Regions from separate parts of the Rouxiella chamberiensis genome, predicted to be linked through region 3. Evidence: predicted binding sites of a transcription regulator. Region 3 holds the regulator's gene; each other region holds the start of a gene.
What was found. Region 3 encodes Fur, which represses iron uptake genes when iron is present. Its sites were predicted from a motif close to ATAATAATGAGAACNACTATCAA; they were not measured.
Positions count from the first base shown of each region.

Region 1: the regulator Fur is predicted to act here: its motif matches at 2,559-2,581, upstream of bfd (bacterioferritin-associated ferredoxin).
Region 2: the regulator Fur is predicted to act here: its motif matches at 5,435-5,457, upstream of exbB (tol-pal system-associated acyl-CoA thioesterase).

Region 1 covers NZ_CP114058.1:4,053,851-4,062,154, reverse strand. Annotated here, with positions in the region: gene rplC (50S ribosomal protein L3) at 1-462, opposite strand, end outside; gene rpsJ (30S ribosomal protein S10) at 496-807, opposite strand; gene O1V66_RS18900 (prepilin peptidase) at 1,215-1,742, shown strand; gene bfr (bacterioferritin) at 1,758-2,249, opposite strand; gene bfd (bacterioferritin-associated ferredoxin) at 2,326-2,520, opposite strand; gene tuf (elongation factor Tu) at 2,677-3,861, opposite strand; gene fusA (elongation factor G) at 3,933-6,047, opposite strand; partial or broken gene rpsG (30S ribosomal protein S7) at 6,144-6,615, opposite strand; partial or broken gene rpsL (30S ribosomal protein S12) at 6,712-7,085, opposite strand; gene tusB (sulfurtransferase complex subunit TusB) at 7,228-7,515, opposite strand; gene tusC (sulfurtransferase complex subunit TusC) at 7,529-7,897, opposite strand; gene tusD (sulfurtransferase complex subunit TusD) at 7,918-8,304, opposite strand, start outside.
Region 2 covers NZ_CP114058.1:4,334,144-4,342,447, forward strand. Annotated here, with positions in the region: gene ftsP (cell division protein FtsP) at 1-1,057, shown strand, start outside; gene dkgA (2,5-didehydrogluconate reductase DkgA) at 1,108-1,941, opposite strand; gene O1V66_RS20340 (AraC family transcriptional regulator) at 2,340-3,167, shown strand; gene O1V66_RS20345 (DedA family protein) at 3,257-3,919, opposite strand; partial or broken gene metC (cystathionine beta-lyase) at 4,099-5,287, opposite strand; gene exbB (tol-pal system-associated acyl-CoA thioesterase) at 5,592-6,557, shown strand; gene exbD (TonB system transport protein ExbD) at 6,565-6,996, shown strand; gene alkB (DNA oxidative demethylase AlkB) at 7,126-7,779, shown strand; gene O1V66_RS20370 (cold-shock protein) at 7,930-8,304, shown strand, end outside.
Region 3 covers NZ_CP114058.1:2,644,240-2,652,543, forward strand. Annotated here, with positions in the region: partial or broken gene ybfF (esterase) at 1-614, shown strand, start outside; gene ybfE (LexA regulated protein) at 896-1,192, shown strand; gene fldA (flavodoxin FldA) at 1,571-2,098, shown strand; gene fur (ferric iron uptake transcriptional regulator) at 2,379-2,825, shown strand; gene glnS (glutamine--tRNA ligase) at 2,981-4,651, opposite strand; gene nagE (N-acetylglucosamine-specific PTS transporter subunit IIBC) at 4,811-6,853, opposite strand; partial or broken gene nagB (glucosamine-6-phosphate deaminase) at 7,235-8,034, shown strand; gene nagA (N-acetylglucosamine-6-phosphate deacetylase) at 8,247-8,304, shown strand, end outside.

The DNA of each region.
Region 1 (8,304 bases), 1.4 Mb from region 3:
TTTGCCCGGAGTCTGGTTCTGACCGATAGAACCCGGAACGCGGTGAGACAAGGAGTTACCGTGCGTAGCATCTTGAGTACGGAAGTTCCAGCGTTTAACAGTACCCGCGAAACCTTTACCTTTAGATGTACCAGTAACGTCTACTTTCTTAACGTCTGCGAAAATTTCAACGCTAATGTCTTGACCTGCAGTAAACTCTTCACCTTCTGCAAGGCGGAATTCCCACAGACCACGGCCAGCTTCTACGCCAGCTTTAGCGAAGTGACCCGCTTCTGGTTTGGTTACACGGTTAGCTTTTTTGCTACCAGTGGTAACCTGAACAGCGCGGTAACCGTCGTTTTCCAGATCTTTGATCTGAGTAACGCGGTTTGCTTCAATTTCGATAACGGTTACAGGGATAGAAACGCCATCTTCTGTGAAGATACGAGTCATACCCACTTTCTTACCGACTAAACCAATCATTGTTTCAACCTCTCAATCGCTCAATGACCCTGATTAACCCAGGCTGATCTGCACGTCTACACCAGCAGCCAGATCCAGACGCATCAGAGCATCAACGGTTTTCTCGGTTGGCTCAACGATGTCAACCAGACGCTTGTGAGTGCGAATTTCATACTGATCGCGCGCATCTTTATTGACGTGCGGAGAAATCAGAATGGTAAAGCGCTCTTTGCGGGTCGGCAGCGGGATTGGACCACGAACTTGCGCACCAGTGCGCTTCGCGGTCTCAACGATTTCCGCAGTTGATTGATCAATCAGACGATGATCAAACGCTTTCAGGCGGATACGGATTCTTTGGTTCTGCATGAGACCAGAGCTCCAATTATTTTAAACGTAAAATGATTACTCCTCATTCCCATTTCGATTGATGGGAGAGTGTAATCGTTCTTCACATAACCCCCATATCGGGAGTATTGTTTGCCAGGCGCTTATTTTGCCTGACAACTAATTCTTATCGAATTAGGCTTACCAAGATTAGGTAAGCCCGCGCATTATACGTAACTGAACACAGGAAGCAACCCGTTCCTGACAATAAAGTGCGTTTATTTCGTACTCCCCTGCCCTCTTTCACGTTTTCGCTAAATTTTGGGCGGCAGTTTCCGCCGCGTAAAATGAACAATATTTCATCAAGTCTTTTCGGATTGTTTGTATCCTCCGAAAGATTATTCTTTGTCCTCCACACCGGTACTTGTGAGACCGACAAAGGAGTCACCGTGTTCAACGATATCGCCCGGTTCGCAATGACGCATGGCTATGCCTTGATGACCAGCATCCTCCTGGTCGGTTTTTTGCTGGCGCTAAGCTATATCGACATGCAGCGATTCCAGCTACCCGACCGTCTTACGCTACCGTTATTGTGGATTGGCCTGATGCTGCACGCGGTTTTCAGACCTCAGCATCTCGCCAATGCCGTGATTGGCGCTGCGGCTGGCTACCTGTGTCTATGGGCTATCTATTGGCTGATGAAAGCAGTGACTAAAAAAGAGGGATTGGGATACGGCGATTTTAAACTCATGGCGGCATTGGGTGCCTGGCTGGGATGGGAGTCTCTTCCGTTTGTGGCCTTCATCGCTTCTGTCACCGGGACCATTATGTACGTCTTGCGCTTTTTGTTCCTTCGCCGACTGGGCGCTATTCCCTTTGGTCCCTTTCTCGCGGTTACGGGCGGGATAATTTATATCAGCCAGCAAGTTTATGGCCTGGCTGATACACAATGTCTCTATTGCGTGACTATCCAGTAAACACCGTAGCCAGAACTAATGCGCTGCTTTTTTTGATTCTTCTTTTATCTGAGTTTGAATGTAGTTCTGAATACCCACTCGACCTATCAAATCGACTTCGGTTTCGATCCAGTCAATGTGGTGCTCTTCTTCCGCCAATATAGTAATCATCATATCGCGGCTGACATAATCGTGAATGGAGTCGGCATAGGAAATGGCTTCGCGTAAATCGCGCGCGCCGTCGAGTTCAAGCACCAGATCCGACTTGAGCATTTCCTCAACGTCTTCACCAATATTGAGCTTGCCGAGATCTTGCAGGTTGGGAATGCCCTCGAGGAAGAGAATGCGTTCGATGTAAATATCAGCATGCTTCATCTCGTCAATGGACTCATGGTATTCGATGCCGTTGAGTCGCATCAAACCCCAATTTTTAAACATTCTGGCATGGAGAAAATACTGATTGATGGCAACAAGCTCATTTCCTAGCAGCTTGTTAAGGTGCGCAATCATTTTGGTATCGCCTTTCATAGGAATGCCCTCCGCTGTAGTTCTATGAAGTGTAGAACCACTCGGCTAAGAGGGAAAGAAATAACCCTACTATTTATCAGGCGACTTCGATGATGTAGGTTGTGCTCTCCTGCTCCTCAACCAGAATCTCTCTGGCCTGTCTGATGCATTTCCCGCAATCCGTACCAATCGGCACTAACTGGCGAAGGTCTTTCATCGTTTGTGGCTGATGCTGCCGGATTACTTTTCGGATCACTTTGTCGGTGACTGCATTACACAAACAGACGTACATACCCTAACTCAATATTTAAACAATTCACGCAACTGTAAATGAGAATAGTTTTTATTTCAATTGTGATTGGAAAAATTTACACAACCTATTTGCCGGAAAAAGGCATAAAAAAGGGTGCCGAAGCACCCTCTTTTAGATCACCAATGTTATCAGCGATTAAGCGATAACTTTAGCAACAACACCAGCGCCTACAGTACGGCCGCCTTCACGGATTGCGAAACGCAGACCGTCGTCCATTGCGATTGGGTGGATCAGGGTAACAACCATGTTCACGTTGTCACCAGGCATAACCATCTCGACGCCTTCTGGCAGTTCGATGGTACCGGTCACGTCAGTAGTACGGAAGTAGAACTGTGGACGGTAGCCTTTGAAGAACGGAGTATGACGGCCGCCTTCGTCTTTGCTCAGGATATACACTTCTGAGTCAAATTTGGTGTGTGGCTTGATGGAACCTGGTTTAGCCAGTACCTGACCACGTTCGATGTCTTCACGCTTGATACCACGCAGCAGAACACCTACGTTCTCGCCTGCACGACCTTCGTCAAGCAGTTTACGGAACATTTCAACACCGGTACAGGTAGACTTGACGGTGTCTTTGATACCAACGATTTCAACTTCTTCGCCAACTTTAACGATACCGCGCTCTACACGACCGGTAACAACGGTACCACGACCGGAGATGGAGAATACGTCTTCGATTGGCAGCAGGAATGGCTTGTCGATCGCGCGCTCTGGTTCCGGGATGTAAGAATCCAGGTGACCAGCCAGCTCGATGATTTTAGCTTCCCACTCAGCGTCGCCTTCCAGTGCTTTCAGCGCTGAACCACGAACAACTGGCAGATCATCACCAGGGAAGTCGTAGGCAGACAGAAGTTCACGCACTTCCATTTCTACCAGTTCCAGCAGCTCTTCGTCATCAACCATGTCACATTTGTTCATGAATACGATGATGAAAGGAACGCCAACCTGACGACCCAGCAGGATGTGCTCGCGAGTCTGTGGCATAGGGCCATCAGTTGCAGCAACAACCAGGATAGCGCCGTCCATCTGAGCAGCACCGGTGATCATGTTTTTCACGTAGTCGGCGTGCCCTGGGCAGTCAACGTGCGCGTAGTGACGAGTCGGGGTGTCATACTCAACGTGGGAAGTGTTGATGGTGATACCACGTGCTTTTTCTTCTGGTGCGTTATCGATCTGGTCGAATGCGCGCGCAGAACCGCCGTAGGTTTTAGCCAGTACGGTGGTGATAGCAGCAGTCAGGGTAGTTTTACCGTGGTCAACGTGGCCGATAGTACCAACGTTGACGTGCGGTTTGGAACGTTCAAATTTTTCTTTAGACACGGATATATTCCTTACTATTGTGCTCTCCCCTCAAGGAGAGAGCACGGGATCATTGTGTTAGAAACCTAGGCTTATTTACCACGAGCTTCGATTACAGCCTGGGCAACGTTGCTTGGCGCGTCATCATACTTCAGGAATTCCATGGAGTAAGATGCACGGCCTTTGGTCAGTGAACGCAGCTGAGTTGCATAACCGAACATTTCGGAAAGCGGAACTTCAGCATGAATCACAACGCCGGTAGCGTTGGATTCCTGGCCTTTCAGCATACCACGACGACGGCTAAGGTCACCGATCACGTCACCAGTGTTCTCTTCTGGAGTTTCTACTTCAACCTTCATGATCGGCTCAAGCAGAACTGGTTTCGCTTTCTTAAAGCCATCTTTGAAGGCGATAGATGCGGCCAGTTTAAACGCCAGCTCAGAGGAGTCAACATCGTGGTAAGAACCGAAGTGCAGACGCACACCGAGGTCTACTACCGGGTAACCGGCCAATGGACCTGCTTTCAGCTGTTCCTGGATGCCTTTGTCAATCGCGCCGATGAATTCACCAGGAATCACACCGCCTTTGATTTCATTGACAAACTCGTAGCCTTTAGGGTTAACACCCGGCTCGAGTGGGTACATGTCGATCACAACGTGACCGTACTGACCACGACCACCAGACTGCTTGGCGTGCTTACCTTCAACGTCGGTAACTTTGGCGCGAATCGCTTCACGGTATGCTACCTGCGGCTTACCAACGTTAGCTTCAACGTTGAATTCGCGACGCATACGGTCAACCAGGATGTCCAGGTGAAGCTCACCCATACCTGCGATGATAGTCTGACCAGATTCTTCATCAGTCCATACGCGGAATGATGGGTCTTCTTTAGCCAAACGACCCAGAGCCAGACCCATTTTTTCCTGGTCAGCTTTGGTTTTTGGTTCTACAGCTACGGAGATTACCGGCTCTGGGAATTCCATACGCTCAAGAATGATCACGTTATCCGGATCACACAGGGTATCACCAGTAGTCACGTCTTTCAGACCGATCGCTGCAGCGATATCGCCTGCACGAACTTCTTTGATCTCTTCACGCTTGTTGGCGTGCATCTGAACGATACGGCCCAGACGTTCGCGCTGTGATTTAACTGGGTTAAATACAGTGTCACCTGAGTTGACGAGACCGGAGTAAACACGGAAGAACGTCAAGTTACCCACGAATGGGTCGGTTGCGATTTTGAACGCCAGAGCAGAGAACGGCTCTTTGTCGTCAGAGTGGCGAACTGCCGGAGTGTCTTTACCGTCATCCAACATGCCGTTGATTGCTTCAACGTCGGTTGGTGCTGGCAGATACTCGACAACAGCATCCAGCATTGCCTGTACGCCTTTGTTTTTAAACGCAGAACCACAGGTAACCAGGATAACTTCGTTGTTCAGAACGCGCTTACGCAGAGAAGATTTGATCTCTTCTTCAGTCAGTTCTTCACCGCCGAAGAATTTCTCCATCAGCTCGTCGGAACCTTCAGCAGCGGACTCAACCAGTTTCTGGTGCCACTCTTCAGCCAGTTCTTGCATATCAGCCGGGATATCTTCGTATTCGAAGGTCACGCCCTGATCTGCTTCGTTCCAGTTGATTGCTTTCATCTTCACCAGGTCAACGATACCGGTGAATTTCTCTTCTGCGCCGATAGCCAGCTGCAGAGGAACTGGAGTTGCGCCCAGACGTTTTTCGATCTGGTCTACAACTTTCAGGAAGTTAGCACCCATACGGTCCATTTTGTTAACGAACGCGATGCGTGGAACTTTATATTTGTTGGCCTGACGCCATACGGTTTCAGACTGTGGCTGAACGCCGCCAACAGCACAGTAAACCATTACCGCACCATCAAGAACACGCATGGAACGCTCAACTTCGATGGTGAAGTCAACGTGTCCCGGGGTGTCGATGATGTTGATGTGGTGTGGTTCGAACTGCTTGGCCATACCAGACCAGTAACAGGTAGTCGCAGCAGACGTGATGGTGATACCACGTTCCTGCTCCTGCTCCATCCAGTCCATGGTTGCTGCGCCGTCGTGAACTTCACCGATTTTGTGGTTTACACCGGTGTAGAACAGAACACGTTCGGTAGTCGTCGTTTTACCGGCGTCGATGTGAGCGCTGATACCAATGTTACGGTAACGCTCAATGGGTGTTTTACGAGCCATTTGATTCCTCTATTCCTAGGGCGTTCAGATTTAGTTAATCCAAGCGGGTTAACTGTAATCAGCGCCCGCTTGGTTAGCATAACTACTGCGTGGTGATTACCAGCGGTAGTGGGCGAACCGCCTTGTTGGCTTCGGCCATACGGTGAACGTCTTCACGTTTCTTCACAGCAGTACCTTTGTTGTCTGCTGCATCAGAAAGTTCGTTCGCCAGGCGCAGAGCCATGGATTTATCACCGCGTTTACGAGCAGCTTCAACGATCCAACGCATTGCCAGAGCATTACGACGAACCGGACGTACTTCAACTGGAACCTGGTAAGTAGAACCACCTACACGGCGGGACTTAACTTCCACGGTCGGACGGACGTTGTCCAGAGCGACTTCGAAAGCTTCCAGGCTGTCTTTACCGCTACGTTGAGCCAGGGTCTCAAGTGCGTTGTAGACGATTGCTTCTGCAGTAGATTTTTTACCATCTACCATCAGGATATTTACGAATTTCGCCAGAAGTTCGGACCCGAACTTAGGATCTGGCAGGATTTTACGTTGACCAATGACGCGACGACGTGGCATGGAAATACTCCGTTGTTAATTCAGGATTGTCCAAAACTCTATGAGTTTATTTTGACAGTAATGTGAAAATGTTTGGCCTTACTTAACGGAGAACCATTAAGACTTCGGCTTTTTAACGCCGTATTTAGAACGAGACTGCTTACGGTCTTTAACGCCTGAACAGTCCAGTGCGCCGCGGACGGTGTGGTAACGCACACCTGGCAAGTCTTTAACACGACCGCCACGGATCAGGATAACGGAGTGTTCCTGCAGGTTGTGACCTTCACCGCCGATGTAGGAGGTAACTTCAAAACCGTTAGTCAAACGAACACGACATACTTTACGCAATGCGGAGTTCGGTTTTTTGGAGTGGTGGTGTACACACGGGTACAAACGCCACGTTTCTGCGGGCAAGCTTCCAGCGCTGGAACGTTGCTTTTAGCAACCTTCGTAGAGCGTGGTTTGCGTACCAGCTGATTAATTGTTGCCATTAAAAAGCTCCTGGATTTTGATTCGTAAACTGCTTTGTAAACACGTGATAAATCGACCCACAATCGGCAGATGCCAATATGGGACGCAGAATTTTATTGCTGACCTACGAAAGTGTCAAGAAATATACAACATTTCGCGAAATCACCACGCGATGTGCTGACGGTGCCTTTCGGTTAAATCAACGAATCCATTATAGTCGATTGGCGTCCATTTGTGTGAAATTTGACCAACCAACCCTCTGGCTTGCAGATCTTCACTCAGAACATATACCGGGCAGGTCAGAACAGAGATATGGGACTGCGCCATGCTGTTTTCAAGGGCGGCGAGCACGCCATCCTGCATGAGCAGTAACGCATCTTCATCGCCGACAAGCTGAATAAGTGCCGCCAAATCACACTGTTGAGGAGAATGAGACAGGGTAAAAAGCATTATCTTTATCCGATCAGAAGGTCATAATCACATCATAGGTGGCGAGTCGCCGACGCAGACTATCGGGGGCGAGACGCTCGACATCCAGCACCCAGTCGTCGAATTCCGCCAGACCGCGGGCGCTTGCCGAGGCGTCACAGAGAAAGCATTGCTCAATATCGTAAAGCGGTAAAATGCCGTAGGTAGCAATGTAATTACGCGCTAAAACTTTTTCGGGTTGCTGTCCCGGCAACAGTTGCAAAACGCCATCTGCCACAAAAAATACGCCGATTTCTTCGGTCAGCGCCGAGGTTGCCAGCAGGGCGTCGAGCCCTTCCCTCCCTGCGGAAGTCCCGTGCGGGCTTTGCGTAAATACAAATGCCACCTTCTTTTCTGCACTCATGTTGCTGTCTGTTCCTACGCTTAAAACTGTATCAGCCGATCGCAGGTTAGCGCGGCTTCGGCAAGGCTGCCAAGACCGGTCAAGGCGAATCCGGGCTGAAGATTGGGCTGTGGTTCGTGAGGCTCGTCCTTGCGGTTTGCCGCTTCGTCGGCATCGATAATGCCACGACGCAGCGCCGCCGCCACACAAACGTTCAGCGCAACGCCATGCTCTTCGGCCAGTTGCTGCCAGGCGCGTACCAGGTCGAACTCGTCGGAAGCCGGCGAGGTAAGCTGATTGCCGTTAAGCACGCCTTCACGATAAAAGAAAATGCTGTCGAGTTGATGACCACGCGCCAGCAACGCCTGCGCAAACTGATAGGCGGCGCTGGCCTGCTGGGTACCGTAAGGCGCACCCGTAACCAGAAG
Region 2 (8,304 bases), 1.7 Mb from region 3:
CGGCAGCGACTGGTCGCCCGTGCTGCCCATTCGCCAACCCGCCGCAACGTGCTGGTATCACGCCAACACGCCGGAACATATGGCGTCGCAGGTCTACAACGGACTGGCCGGAATGTGGCTGGTGGAAGATGAAGTCAGTAAAAGCCTGCCGCTGCCGAATCACTATGCGGTCGACGATTTCCCGATAATCCTTCAGGACAAGCGGCTGGACAACTTTGGCGTGCCGCAGTACGACACGCCTGCCAGCGGCGGATTCTTTGGCGATACCATGCTGGTCAACGGGGTGCAGAGCCCTTACGTCAACGTCTCGCGCGGCTGGGTGCGCTTGCGTCTGCTCAATGCCTCCAATGCCCGACGTTATGAATTGACCATGACCGACAATCGGCCGTTCCACGTCATTGCCTCGGATCAGGGATTCCTGCCGACGCCGGTGAGCGTACAGCGTCTTTCGCTTGCGCCGGGCGAACGTCGCGAAGTGCTGGTGGATATGACGCAGGGCGACGAGGTGTCGATTACGGCGGGTGAAGCGGCGGGCATCATGGACCGGTTACGCGGGCTGTTCCAGCCGTCGAGCATTCTGGTGTCAACGCTTGTACTCACTATCAAGCCGACCGGCCTGCTGCCGCTGGTGACCGACAACCTGCCGATGCGGTTACTGGCCGATCAGCTCATCGTGGGCAATGTGGTGCGCAGTCGCGAATTCCGTCTTGGCGACAATCAGCCCGGCATTAACGGCGCGGTGTTTGACCCGTCAAGAACCGACGTGCAGGCGATGCAGGGAACGTGGGAGCGCTGGACGGTGCACGCCGACCTGCCGCAGCCGTTCCACGTTCAGGGCGTCACCTTTATGGTCAAGACGGTCAATGGCGCTGCGCCGCTGATTGAGGACGCCGGATTCAAGGATACTGTGTGGGTCGACGGGGAGGTGGAGCTGCTGGTCTATCTTAACCAGCCTTCCTACGAGCATTTCCCGTTCTTCTTCTACAGCCAGACGCTGGAACTTGCCGACCGTGGCACGATGGGCCAGATGGTGATTCAGCCTTCGGCAGGATCCTGAGTCCGCGCTTGCCCCCACCCTTGCGGCGGGGGCAGTGTATTACGCTTCTTTTACTTGAATGCGTTGGCATCGTCCGGATCCGGACCCAGACGCGTGCCGGTGTCCAGCTTGGTAAATGCCGCCAACTCTTCTTTATCCAGCTTGAAGTCGAAGACGTTGAAGTTTTCGTGAATACGCTTTGGCGTGACGGATTTAGGAATAACAATCAAGCCGTTATCCAGGTGCCAGCGGATGACAATCTGCGCGGGAGTCTTGTCATACTTCTTCGCCAACTGTTCAATCAGCGGCTGGTCGAACAGCCCGTCGCCGCCCTGAGCCAGCGGGCTCCAGGATTCTGTGGCGATGCGGTGTGTCGCATTCCACGCGTGTAACTGGCGCTGCGGCAGGGAAGGGTGCAGCTCAATCTGGTTAACCGTTGGCGCGACGCCGGTTTCATCGATTAAACGTTGCAGATGCGGGATCTGGAAATTACAGACGCCGACGCTTTTCGCCAACCCCTGCTCTTTCAGTTTCAGCAGCTGCTTCCAGGACTCCACATAGTTATCCTGCGCGGGCAGCGGCCAGTGGATCAGGTAGAGATCGACATAGTCCAGCTTGAGTTTTTCCAGACTCTCTTCCAGCGCTTTCTGCGCATATAACTGCTGATCGTTCCACAGTTTGGTCGTAATGAAGATATCTTCCCGAGCGACGCTGGTTTCCTGAAGCGCCTTACCCACGCCTTCCTCATTTTTATACGCGGCGGCGGTATCGATATGGCGATAACCGGCGTTCAGTGCCGTGCCGACGGCGTGAGTCGCTTCGTCGTTGCTGGCTTTCCACACACCCAGACCCAGTTGAGGAATACGCGTGTCGTCGTGAAGTTTGATGATGGATTGCGATGACATAAATTTCTCCTGTTGAGGAAATGCGTAATCCACGCATTTGTTGCCTGACTGGCTAAGTCTAGTAAATGAATGCACATTGCGCAGAGTTTGCTAATGATTCATTTTCAGTAATTTATCTCAAAACATGTTGTTAGCTTAAAAAGCCCCAGTGCAGCACTGACTTGTCACTGTGGCAGCATTCAGGATGTTTTTTAATGCTCAATCCTGTTTAAACCTTGCCCGTTCCTGCAAGCCGCTATAGAAATGGCAGGGGATATGGCAAAATCATTGCCGGTTTGTTTTCAAGGGGGAAGCGCGATGCAAGATGTCGAAAGCCTGTGTGCCGCGTTGGCAAAAAAGTACAACGTCTGACTGAAGGGTCGCTTAAGTTTCAATCGAGTGTGCCGCAGGCGACGCTGATGTGTTACTCAAGCTATCACCCCCGTCAGCCGGTGATTTACGACCAGAGCGTCACCATCGTTTTTCAGGGCAGCAAAATAGGCTATCTCGGCAACAAGACGTTCTCCTATGATCCCAAAAACTACCTGATGCTGACGGTGCCCCTGCCGTTCGAATGCGAAACCTTTGGCACACCCGAAAGGCCGGTGACAGGCGTGTCGATTCGTATCGATTCCGGAATGTTGCAGGATTTACTGATTGAGATGGGCGATGAAGGTTTTCCGCACCAGCCGGATCACTCTTCGGGCATTACTTCGGGCGTGCTGGATGAAGATATCCTCTGCGCCAGCGAGCGATTGCTTGATGTCATGGACAAACCGCTGCGCGCAAAAGTGCTCGGCCCGCAGATTATCCGCGAGATCCTGTTCTTTATTCTGACCAGTGAAAACGGCGGCGCGTTACAGGCGCTGGTAAATCGACATACGCATTTCAGCCAGATAGCCAAGGCGCTGCGTAAAATAGAAAATCAGTATGCTCAACCGCTGAGCGTGGAGCAACTCGCGAGTGACGTGAACATGAGCGTGTCGGCTTTTCACCATAATTTCAAGGCGGTCACCAGCACTTCGCCGTTGCAGTATCTTAAAAACTACCGGCTGCACAAGGCGCGGGCGATGATGATTTACGACGGAGTGAAGGCCAGCAGCGCCGCGCTCAATGTCGGTTACGAGAGCGCGTCGCAGTTTAGCCGGGAGTTCAAACGTTACTTTGGCGTGACGCCGAGTGATGAAATTGCCCGCATGCGCGAAGGCAATGCCTTGACGCTGTCCGAAACCGTTTTTGGGTCCTGACGGTCTGTCTATTACCGGCGGCGGGCGTAAGTTCCGGCATGACGCAAAGATGCAGGCGTCGACGCTTGCCGCCCTCGAAACCTACCGGCCTATGAGGCGACTTTCCGGCGATTCTTCCAGACGACCAGCAGCGCACCGGCAAGTCCGGTCACCAGCAGCAGGGCAGGGAGGATCATCAAACCGGCCATGACTTTATCTTCATGACGCTGCACCAGCGGAATTTGGCAGATGGCATACCCCATGCCGACGATGACGCCGACCCAAAGCACCGCGCTCAACCAGTTGAACAGCTGGAAACGGGCGTTGTCGAGACCGGAAATACCCGCGATAGTCGGAAGCAGGGTGCGCACAAATGCCAGAAAACGCCCCGCCAGCAGCGCGGTCAACCCGTGTTTGTCGAACAGTTCATGGGCGCGTTGATGGTAATGCGCGGGCAACTGCAGCAGCCAGCCTTTCACGATACGGGTATGGCCAAGCCAGCGGCCCTGCAGATAACTCAGCCAGCAGCCCAGGCTTGAAGCCACTACCAGAATGACAAGCGTCGGAACAATATTCATCACGCCTTTGGCAACCAGCGCGCCCGTGAGCAGCAACAGGCTGTCGCCCGGCAGAAAAGAGGCGGGGAGCAGGCCATTTTCGAGGAAAAGAGTGGTAAACAGCACGGCATAGACGACCCATAAAACGTTGGGATTCGCCAAAACGCTGAAATCATGCTGCCAAAGTGCATGAAGGATCTGAGTTAAAACAGCCATAAGCTTTCCTGTCTGGGTTGCTTCAAAGACGTGAAATATCGGGTGGCCCTGATGTCACGCTAAAGTAAAATGCTGCTATCAATCTTTATTAGTATTTAACGTATTATGGTTAAAATCCGCCCATCATCCTATCAGATAAGTAAGGATCTGGGCGGTTTGTCGCAATGATTTTATTAAGCTTAGGCGATGCGGGCAAATGCCGCCTCAAGATCGGCTATCAGGTCGTCACAATGTTCCAGCCCGATATGCACGCGCACCAGCGTGCCCTCGAAATCCACCGTTTCACCCGGACGAATGGCCTGAATCTCTTCGGGCTGATTGGCCAGCACCAGTGACTCGAAGCCGCCCCATGAATAGGCCATGCCGAAGTGCTGGAAATGATCGAGATATTCGGCCATTTCGCTGTCGCTCAGGCGCTTGGCGAGAATAAAGGAGAACAGGCCGCAGCTGCCGGTAAAGTCGCGCTTCCAGAATTCGTGCCCTCGACTGCCGGGCAGCGCAGGATGGTTGACGCGCGCCACCTCGGGACGGGTTTGCAGCCATTCGGCAATTCGCAGGCTGCTTTCGGCGTGCTGTCTGAGACGAATGCCCATCGTGCGCAGGCCGCGGCTGGCGACGTAGGCGGTATCGGCATCGACCATCTGACCCATAAGGTAGGACTGCTCGCGCAGCTGGTCCCAGCAGCGGGCGGTTCGACACCGCCGTGCCTATCATCGCATCGGAATGGCCGACGATATACTTGGTGCCTGCCTGAATCGAAATATCGATATCAAACTCCAGCGCCTTGAACAGAATACCCGCCGCCCAGGTGTTGTCGATCATGATGATGACCTCCGGAGAAACGGCACGCACGGCGCTGACAATGGCCGGAATATCCGGCACTTCCATTGTTATCGACCCCGGCGACTCAAGAAACACCACGCGGGTGTTGGGCTGAACCAGGCGGGCAATATCGGCCCCGATGGACGCAGGATAGTAAGTGGTGTCAACGCCCAGACGTGTCAGCACCTTGCTGCAAAAATCTTGCGTCGGTTCATAGGAGGAGCTGGCCATCAGTACGTGATCGCCACTTTGAATAAAGGCGAGAATGGCATTGCTGACGGCGGCAGCGCCGCAAGGATACAGCGCACACCCTGCGCCGCCTTCGAGTTCAACCATCGCTTCCTGTAGCGAGAAATGGGTCAGCGTGCCGCGACGTCCGTAAAACAGTTCGCCGTTGGCACGGTTGGCGGTGGCAAATTTCTTGGCGGCGACGGTTTCGAATACCAGCGAGGAGGCACGCTGAATAACCGCATTTACGGAGCCTTGCGTAAACTTTTTATCTCTTCCTGCGCTCACTAACGCAGTTTCAATCTTTCTGGATGTCATAAGACCGATTTCACCTTGTCATTCCCGCCATACGGCATTTTTCCTACGGTAACATGCCGCAGGGACAGGGTCATTTCTTTGCCGGGGTGTGTGAAAATTTTTCATTTAATGAATAACCCTGTTTTTTCATGCCAATACGTAATGTAAATAATAATGAGAACTACTATCAATTATGGCTTTTATTTTGTTATCATTTGCCGCTATTAATAATTTCACTTTTATTGATCACGGCTGGAGGCGCTACGTGCAAACGTGTCGCATTAAGATGAACAAAGCGGTGTCATTTTCGACGGACGTAAAACAGATGATGAGTACGCGTAAAAGCGGTACAGCAAAAATCGGTACGGTAATGACTTCACTGGTACTGATTGCAGGTTTGAGCGGCAGTGCCTGGGCAGCGCCTTCTTCAAATGCGGCCAATGCAGTCACGCCTGCGCAAACCACTTCGGCACTTGCTCCGGCAGCGACGTCAACCGACGGTAGCGCAGCGCCTGTGCTGCAAAGCACGACCGGCGCGGCTTCCGCCCAGGATTCACAGGGTCCGATCATTCCCAAGGATCTCTCGGTGCTGGGCATGTACCAGCACGCGGACATCGTGGTAAAAATCGTGATGATCGGACTGTTGCTGGCGTCGGTGGTGACCTGGACGCTGCTGTTTAGCAAAGGTGCCGAAATCCTCTCTGCGCGTCGCCGTCTGCGCCGTGAACTGGCTGCCCTGTTGCCGGTTCGTTCACTGAAAGAGGCGCTGGATCAGGCTGAAAGCTTCTCCGCCAACAGCACCAGCAGCCAGATGCTGCGCGATGCCGAAAACGAGCTGGAGTTGTCTGCCGGTTCCACCGACAACAACGGCATCAAGGAGCGTACCGGTTTCCGTCTCGAGCGCCGCGTTAGCGCTGCCGGTCGTCATATGGGCCGTGGCAACGGTATTCTGGCGACCATCGGAGCGATTTCTCCTTTTGTCGGCCTGTTTGGTACCGTGTGGGGCATCATGAACAGCTTTATCGGCATTGCACAGACTCAAACCACCAATCTGGCGGTTGTGGCTCCCGGCATTGCAGAAGCGTTGCTGGCGACGGCGGTCGGTCTGGTTGCGGCTATCCCTGCGGTGGTTATCTACAACATTTTCGCCCGTACCATTGCGTCTTACCGTCATCAGGTTGGCGATGTGGCAGCCCAGATTCTGCTGCTTCAGGGCCGTGATCTTGACCTGGCAACCCGTGTCGAAGAGGCACCGCGCGCGCAGGCGGGTCACAAGCTACGCGTAGGATAAGTTAATCATGGCAATTCGTTTAAACGACGACCTCGATGAAAGCGGCGAAATGCATGACATTAACGTCACGCCGTTTATCGACGTTATGCTGGTGCTGCTGATTATCTTCATGGTGGCAGCGCCTCTGGCGACGGTAGATGTGCGGGTCAATCTTCCTGCCTCCACCGCCCAGTCCCAGCCTCGCCCGCCTAAACCGGTGTTCCTGTCGGTCAAGGCTGACAACCAGATGTTTATCGGCGACGATGTGATTACGCCTGACAACCTCGGCGCGCTGCTCGACCAGCGCACGCAGGGCGACAAGCAAACCACTATCTTCTTCCGTGCCGACAAGTCGGTGGATTACGCAACCATCATGAGCGTGATGGATAAACTGCGTGCCGCCGGTTACCTGAAAGTCGGTCTGGTCGGCGAAGAGAAAGGCGGCGCAGCGGCGCAGTAACGCTTTTCACAGGCAGAATAAAGAAGGCCCGAGTCGCGCAGGTGACTCGGGCCTTCTTGTCTTCGGCATTCCCGCCGCCTTCGCCAAGGGCTGTTATACTTAACGTTGAACTGTCTGGCAGGAGGACACATGAACCTGGATCTTTTTGCGCACCCGGATTTTCACCCAAGCTGGCGTGAAGATATTTGCCCGGGCGCCGTGGTATTACGCGGCGCGGCGCTGGCCGATGAGCGTGAACTGCTCAAGGCTATCAATCGAATCGCCATCAAGGCGCCCTTCCAGTATCGCGCCACACCGGGCGGTTATGCCATGTCGGTCGCGATGACCAACTGCGGCGAACTGGGCTGGGTAACCGATCGTCAGGGATATCGTTATCAGACGACTTCGCCCGAAACGCGCAAACAGTGGCCGCCGATGCCCGATATCTTCCGCACGCTTGCGATTCACGCCGCCAAAGAGGCCGGTTTCGACAACTTTCTGCCCGACGCCTGTCTGATTAACCGCTACCAGCCGGGTGCGAAAATGTCGCTGCATCAGGACAAGGACGAAGACGATTTCGGCCAGCCTATCGTGTCGATTTCTCTGGGTCTTCCGGCGGTGTTTCAGTTTGGCGGGCTGGAGCGCAGTGACCCGACTCTGCGGGTGAATCTGACGCACGGCGATATCGTTGTGTGGGGCGGACCGGCGCGACTGCGCTATCACGGGATCCTGCCGCTGAAAGTGGGTGAACATCCACTAACGGGGCAATACCGTTTTAATCTGACCTTCCGCAAGGCGCATTGACCGCGCAATCGCCCTGCGTTGCGTAAAGCGCAGGACTTCGCGCCCGTTGTGCATTAAACTAGGCGGCTTCACTGTTTCCCTCCCAGGTTTCAAAAAAACGTAGCGGGTAAAACAGGCATTTTTGAACGAATTTATTAGGTGGTAAGAGCGATGAACGGTGTAATCACAACCTGGTTTGAAGATAAAGGTTTTGGCTTTATCAAAGATGAAAACGGAGATAACCGCTATTTCCATGTGATTAAAGTCGCCAATCCTGATCTTATCAAGAAAGATGCCGTGGTGACCTTCGAGCCTACGACCAATACCAAGGGACTCTCGGCCTTTGCGGTGAAAGTGGCGCCCGAAAGCAAGCACATTCACATTGCCGGTGAGCGCATCAAAATCACCAGCATCAAGTCTTTCCTGGCCTTTAGCGAAGAAGTGCCTGCGGATTCCAAAATCGACAAGGAAAACGCCGTGCTTTCCGTGGGCCTGCTGATGAACCGCATCAAGCCAAAAGACGAAGAAGCCAGGGCCACGACGCGG
Region 3 (8,304 bases):
AAATCACGGGCTTTCTCCGCGCTCGCCGGTCATGACCTATCAGGCGATGGCCGAAGACCTGCGCGAAACGCTCGACGACGCCGGTATCGACAAGGCGCTGGTCATCGGGCACTCGATGGGAGCCAAGGCGGCAATGGCGCTGACCGCCGTCGCGCCGGAACCGTGTCGCCAGACTGGTGGCGATAGACATGGCGCCGGTGAGTTATGGCGTGCGCCGCCATGATGACATTTTCGCCGCGCTGAATGCCGTTACCGAAGCCGGTATCACGGACCGCGCAGGGGCAACCCGGTGCATGCAGCAGTTCATCGGGGAAGACGGCGTTATCCAGTTTCTTTTGAAATCCTTCCAGCAGGGCGAATGGCGGTTCAACGTGGCTGCACTGCATGAACAATATGCGCATATCATTGGCTGGCAGGACGTCTCGCCGTGGCCGCATCCGGCGCTGTTTATTCGCGGCGGATTGTCCGATTACGTGAACGACAGCCATCGCGAGGCCATTGCGCGGCAGTTCCCGCTGGCACGCGCCTATGTAGTGGCAGGCAGCGGACACTGGGTGCATGCCGAAAAGCCCGAGGCGGTTCTGCGCGCCATTCACCGCTTCATAGACGCCTGAGCGCCCTCTTGCGACCTGATTTACCGATAATGCCCCCGCGACTGTGCAAAAAAGGGCGAATCCTAATAACTTAGCTAATATTCAAGGTAGTTAGGCGTTGTGGAGGGATATACGCTAGGGTATGATTGCGCGCTGTAATTTTGCCCCTGCGCCGAGGCGTTTTTTCTCGGGCGTCTGAGGTAAATTGGGTTAGGGTTTGTTAACCCGAAATGTGTAACCATCTCATCTGAAAGGGCCTTGCGCCGCTTTTCGATGTAACTTCCCTAGTTGTACCGCTACCTATGGCAAAAGAACAACTGGATCGCACGACGCTCGATCTGTTCGCAGACGATCGCCGTCCGGGACGTCCAAAAACAAATCCGCTATCTCGCGATGAACAGCTTCGGATTAACAAGCGTAATCAGCTTCGCCGTGACAAAAACAACGGTTTACGTCGCGTCGAGTTGAAAATCAATGCCGAAGCCGTCGATGCGCTCAACAAGCTGGCGGAACAGCAAAATATCAGCCGTAGCGAGCTGATTGAACAGATGCTGCTGTCTCATCTGAACAATCAGCAAAGCTCGTCTTCGCACGACTGATTCGGGCGGGTAACTTTCCCGGTTACCCGCCGTTGCTGTCTCTCTTAGCCTTCGCTCGACGTTTGTCTGTCCTCTGCCTTGCCAAGTGCCATTCTATTTAACAAAACCCCTTACAGAACACACAAAGGCGATAACGCTCGGCCGATTTGCCCGATAAACTGTGCGTCATTAATTCCGGGCGTCATCAATCAGCGCGCGCAGGCACGTTTGCCGAGAGTGAACTATGCTGCAGAAGCGCTGACCGCCTAGTCAGGATACGTCGAGAATATGTTCTCGGCTCGCCGAGTTTGCTATCATCCTGCCTAAATTGACTCGCACGCCGCGGACGAACAAACAGACTCATTGAGTCCATTAAAGAACAAGAGGTTAGATAAGCTTATGGCAGTTGTAGGTATCTTCTTTGGTTCCGACACCGGAAACACCGAAAACATCGCAAAAATGATCCAGAAGCAGTTGGGTAAAGAGGTGGCCGACATTCAGGACATCGCCAAAAGCAGCAAGGAAGATTTGGAAAAATACGATATCCTGCTGCTCGGCATCCCAACCTGGTACTACGGTGAAGCACAGTGTGACTGGGACGACTTTTTCCCGACTTTGGAAGAGATAGATTTCGAAGGCAAACTGGTTGCGGTGTTCGGCTGTGGCGACCAGGAAGACTACGCGGAATATTTCTGTGATGCGATGGGTACCGTGCGTGACATCATCGAACCTCGCGGCGCAGTAATCGTAGGCCACTGGTCTACCGAAGGTTACGGTTATGAAGCGTCCAAAGGCATGGCGGATGACACGCATTTCATCGGTCTGGCTATCGATGAAGACCGTCAACCCGAGCTGACCAACGAACGCGTCGATGCCTGGGTGAAGCAGATTTCCGAAGAATTAAGCCTTGCAGAGATTATCGGTTAATCCCACACAAAGGCTAAGGCCCTGAAACGTTGAGGTTATTCGTGAAAGGGCCAAACTATCACTGAAATTAACAATTTAACGGCTTCAAAATTGTAAATTTCAGCCCGATCAAGGTACACTTAGAGTATCTGTTTTTATCATTCTACCCAAATTGGGTTTAAAACCTCTGGTCTTGCTACAAACCTTCGGGTCTGCTTAAAACCTTTGGATTAGAATGATGGTTGTAAACAGCCCACCGTTTTCATTAACGTGATTAGCATAGTGACAGGACTAAATCCGCATGACTGACAACAACACCGCACTGAAGAAAGCCGGCTTAAAAGTCACGCTTCCACGCCTGAAAATCCTGGAAGTGTTGCAAGCCCCGGCAGGTCATCACGTCAGTGCGGAAGATTTGTACAAAGAACTTATCGATATGGGCGAAGAAATTGGTCTGGCCACGGTTTACCGTGTTCTTAACCAGTTTGACGACGCCGGCATTGTTACCCGCCACAACTTTGAAGGCGGCAAGTCAGTGTTTGAACTGACCCAGCAGCATCACCATGATCACCTGATTTGCCTCGATTGCGGCCGCGTTATCGAATTCCGCGACGAGTACATCGAAGCGCGCCAGCGTGAAATTGCAAAACGTCACGGTATTAAATTAACCAACCACAGCCTGTATCTCTATGGTCATTGCGAAGACGGCAACTGCCTGGAAGATGAAACGCTGCACGGTAAAGGCTAATACCCTGCACCAGACGGGTTTTGAAGGAAAAGAACCTGCCTGTAAAAAAATGACCGCTGAAAAGCGGTTTTTTTGCCTTGCATCCTGCGCCCCGCCCGGAATAGCCAAAAAAATGCAGCCCTCGGGCTGCATTCTTGACGCCAGACGTGGACGTTTTACACGACCGGCTTGCTTTCCCAGTTGTCGCGCAGACCTACGGTGCGGTTAAACACCAGATGATCGGCACGGGAATACGTGCTGTCGGCGCAGAAATAGCCTTCGCGCTCGAACTGCTTGCTGACACCCGCCTCTGCATCCGCCAGACTTGGCTCGACATAGCCGTTGGCAATCACCAGCGATTCAGGGTTGATGGTGGTCAGGAAATCATCTGCCTGTGCCGGGTTTGCCACGCTGAAAAGACGATCATACAGGCGGAACTCGGCAGGCTTGCCTTCAGTTGCGGAAACCCAGTGGATCACGCCTTTTACCTTGCGGCCATCGGCTGGATCCCTGGAAAGCGTCTCGACATCGTAGCTGCAGAAGATGGTCGTCACATTGCCTTCGGCATCTTTCTCGATACGCTCGGCCTTGATGACATACGCGTTGCGCAGGCGAACTTCCTTGCCCAGCACCAGACGTTTGTACTGCTTGTTGGCTTCTTCGCGGAAATCGGCCTGATCGATAAAGATTTCAGCGGTGAACGGCACGTCACGCGATCCCATCTCCGGCTTGCTCGGATGGTTAGGCATGGAAACGTACTGCACGGCATCGCCGCTAAAGTTTTCGATGATCACTTTAACCGGATTGATAACCGCCATTGCACGCGGCGCGTTCTCGTTGAGATCGTCACGGATGCAGGATTCCAGCGCGGCCATCTCGACATTGTTGTCCTGCTTGGTCACGCCGATACGACGGCAGAATTCGCGAATGGAGGCTGCCGTGTAACCCCGGCGGCGCAGGCCTGAAACCGTTGGCATGCGCGGGTCGTCCCACCCTTCCACAATCTTCTCGGTCACCAGCAGGTTCAGCTTGCGCTTGGACATGATGGCATACTCGAGATTCAGACGAGAGAACTCGTACTGACGTGGATGACATGGAATAGTGATGTTATCCAGCACCCAGTCATACAGACGACGGTTGTCCTGGAACTCCAGCGTACACAGCGAGTGGGTAATTCCTTCCAGCGCATCGGAAATGCAGTGGGTGAAATCGTACATCGGGTAGATGCACCACTTGGTGCCGGTCTGGTGGTGATCGGCAAACTTGATGCGATACAGCACAGGATCGCGCATGACGAAGAATGGCGACGCCATGTCGATTTTCGCGCGCAGGCACGCCGTGCCCTCGGCGAATTCACCGTTGCGCATTTTCTCGAACAGCGCGAGGTTCTCTTCGACCGTGCGGTCGCGGTACGGGCTGTTTTTACCCGGCGCGGTCAGGTTGCCGCGGTATTCGCGGATCTGATCCGGCGACAGTTCGTCGACGTAGGCCAGGCCTTTCTGAATAAGTTCTACCGCGTAGTGGTGCAGCTGGTCGAAGTAGTCGGAGGAGTAATGCACCTCGCCGCTCCACTCGAAGCCAAGCCACTGCACGTCTTTCTTGATGGACTCGACGAACTCGATGTCTTCTTTTACCGGGTTAGTGTCGTCAAAGCGCAGGTTGCATTGACCCTGGTAGTCTTGTGCGATGCCAAAGTTCAGGCAGATCGATTTTGCGTGGCCAATGTGCAGATAACCATTTGGCTCAGGCGGAAAGCGGGTCACGACAGACGCGTGTTTTCCCGATGACAGATCTTCATCGATAATCTGACGGATAAAATTTGTTGGGCGGGCTTCAGCCTCACTCATTGTTCAATTCCTCTACGCGAACGAAAGCTCGAAAGACTAACCGCATATGTTCATACAAGCTTCGCTCCGAAACAACCCTTAAGTGCCAAAATTGAATTTTATAATGAAAAACGGGAAGAGTTTGCACCCTTCCCGTCAGACTTTCTTAAGCTTCGCGGTTTATTTGGCCTTGATTTCCAGCAACGCCGTTTCACCCGCCACCACCTTCTCGCCGGCCAGCAGCGCAAGCCCCGAGAAGTCTTCCATATTGCTTATCACCACCGGGCTTATCATCGAACGCGCATTGGCGTTGAGATAATCCAGATCCAGCTCGAGCACGGGTTCGCCTGCTCGCACCGTGGTGCCCTCTTCGACCAGACGGGTAAAGCCCTGACCGTTTAATGCCACCGTATCCAGACCGATGTGCACGACGACTTCGGCACCGGCGTCGGTTTCGAGGCAGAACGCATGGTTGGTGTTGAAGATTTTCACAATCACGCCGTTTGCAGGCGAAACCACGGTCTTGCCCGTCGGACGGATAGCCAGCCCTTCGCCGACCGCACCGCTGGCAAAGGCTTCGTCAGGCACTTGATCCAGCGCCACAATGTCGCCGGTAACAGGTGAAATCAGAGTTTCCAGAACCGCCTTCGGCGTATTGGGCACGGCCTGTACCTTGACGTCGGCAGCAGGTGCGGAGGTGGCAGGCATGGAGCTCGCGGCAACAGCGCCGCCGGTCAGCACATTGCGCATCGCACCGGCAATGATTTCGGCACGGGTGCCGACAATGACCTGCACACTTTGCTTGTTGAGGCGGATAACGCCGGAAGCGCCCAGACGTTTGGCCAGCGAATCATTGACAAGCGATGCGTCTTTAACGTTGAGGCGTAGACGGGTGATGCAGGCATCGATGCCTGTCAGGTTGTCCGAACCGCCAATCGCGCCGATATACTGGCGAGCCAGCGCGGCGGTTTCATCGGCCTTGCTGCCGCCCGTGCGCTCGATGTTGACGTCGTAACCGTCCGATTCGTCACCGGCAACCGCAAGCTCGCGACCCGGCGTCAGCAGATTGAATTTCTTGATGGTGAAACGGAACACCACATAGTAGAGAGCAAAGAACACGATACCCTGCGGGATAAGCATGTACCAATGCGTCGCGAGCGGGTTACGCGAGGACAGCACCATATCCACCAGCCCTGCGCTGAAGCCGAAACCGGCAATCCAGTGCATGCTTGCCGCAATAAAGACCGACACACCGGTCAGCAGCGCGTGAATGACATACAGCACCGGCGCGACGAACATAAAGGAGAATTCCAGCGGTTCTGTGATGCCGGTAAAGAAGGAGGCAAAGGCCGCCGCCAGCATGATGCCGCCTACCTTGGCGCGGTTTTCCGGACGCGCGCAGTGATAGATGGCAAGCGCCGCTCCCGGAAGACCAAACATCATGATCGGGAAGAAGCCTGCCTGATAACGGCCGGTGATACCGACGATGCCCTTGCCCGACGCGATGGATTCCTGACCGCCCAGGAAGTTTGGAATATCGTTGATGCCCGCCACGTCAAACCAGAACACGGAGTTGAGCGCGTGGTGCAGGCCGACCGGGATAAGCAGACGGTTGAAGAAGGCATAAATGCCCGCGCCGACCGAGCCAAGCTGTTGAATATGTTCACCAAAGTTGACCAGACCGTTGAAGATAAGCGGCCAGATATACATCATGACGAAGGCCACGGCTATCATCACGAAAGAGGTCAGAATAGGCACCAGTCGACGGCCGCTGAAGAAGGAGAGCGCCTTCGGCAGTTCGACGTGGCTAAAGCGGTTATACAGCTCTGCAGAAATGATACCGACAAGAATACCGACAAACTGGTTATTGATTTTGCCAAAGGCCGCAGGCACATCGGCCAGCGGGATTTTCTGGATCATTGAAACGGCGGCCGGCGAACAGAGCGTGGTCAGCACCAGGAAGCCCACGAAACCGGTCAGCGCGGCTGCGCCATCTTTGTCTTTGGACATGCCGTACGCGACACCAATCGCGAACAGTACCGCCATATTTTCAATAATGGCCGACCCTGACTTGATAAACAGGGCCGCCAGCGCGTTATCGCCGCCCCAGCCCACCGGATCTATCCAATACCCCACGCCCATCAATATTGCCGCTGCGGGTAGTGTGGCAACCGGCACCATTAAGGCGCGGCCAATCTTCTGCAAGTAGCTAAGTATACTCAACTTTTCCCCCTATTCGCCCTAAGACGAATCACCAAAACAGTTTAATTAGAATGTGTTGCTGCCTGTTGTAGAAACTGTACGAACTCTGCTTCGTTTAATCATACTGCGCAGTGTAAAAAAATTAATTCGTATCGCAAATTAAAACCCCTTGATTTGTGATTATTATCACCAAAAAAGCGCCTTAACAAGCCATAATGCTAGTCATCACCCAAAACTTATTTTATCATTAAAAAAATCTAGGCGGTCTGCTGCCGATCATCGACGTTAATGGTCCGGCTGTAAAGTCAAAGCGTCCATCGCCGCGAGCAAAATTCCTTGTCTGACGCCGTTGGCGCAGAATAAATACAGTATATTCGTTTACTAAAAATCAAGAGGTGTGTAATGAGACTTATCCCCCTGAATACTTCCGTTGAAGTCGGTAAATGGGCGGCGCGTCATATTGTTCAACGCATCAACGCTTTCAATCCTACAGCCGAGCGCCCTTTCGTTCTGGGTCTGCCTACCGGCGGTACACCGCTGGAAGCCTATAAACATCTGGTAGCTATGCATAAAGCAGGCCAAGTCAGCTTCGAAAACGTGGTAACCTTCAACATGGACGAATATGTGGGCTTGCCGCAGGAACATCCCGAGAGCTACCACACCTTCATGTACCGTAACTTTTTCGATCATGTTGATATCAAAAAGAAAATATCAACCTTCTGAACGGCAATGCCGCAGACGTCGATGAAGAATGTCGTCAATACGAAGCGAAAATTAAGTCTTACGGCAAAATTAACCTGTTTATGGGTGGCGTGGGCAACGACGGGCACATTGCCTTCAACGAACCGGCCTCTTCGCTTGCCTCGCGCACGCGCATCAAGACGTTGACGCATGACACCCGCATCGCCAACTCGCGGTTCTTTGACAACGATGTGTCACAGGTGCCGAAATTTGCCCTGACCGTGGGCGTAGGCACCCTGCTTGATGCCGAAGAAGTGATGATTCTGGTCACGGGCCACGCGAAGGCGCAGGCGCTGGAAGCCGCCGTGGAAGGCAATATCAATCACATGTGGACCATCAGCTGCCTGCAACTGCATGCAAAAGCGGTGGTGGTTTGTGACGAGCCCTCCACGATGGAATTAAAAGTCAAAACGGTTAAATACTTCCGCGAACTCGAAGCGGAAAATATGCAAGGTCTTTGAAATTAATTAAAGATTTCCCCGTGTCATCGGTGTTAACGCCTCTGTGATCGGGTAAATTGTTGAATTCAGTCGATTAAAGTTTTCCTGTGTCACTGGCGCGGTAACCCTGCGGCAACGACGCACCTTCGCAGGGATTGACACTCAGTCACTGCGAGGTTGCGCGACAAGCCAGCGCCGTTACCGCATCACGGATAAAGGGAAAAAGGGGGGAGATGTTTGCTTATGTGAAGGGCCGTATCTATACGGGTCACGATATTTTGGACGGTTACG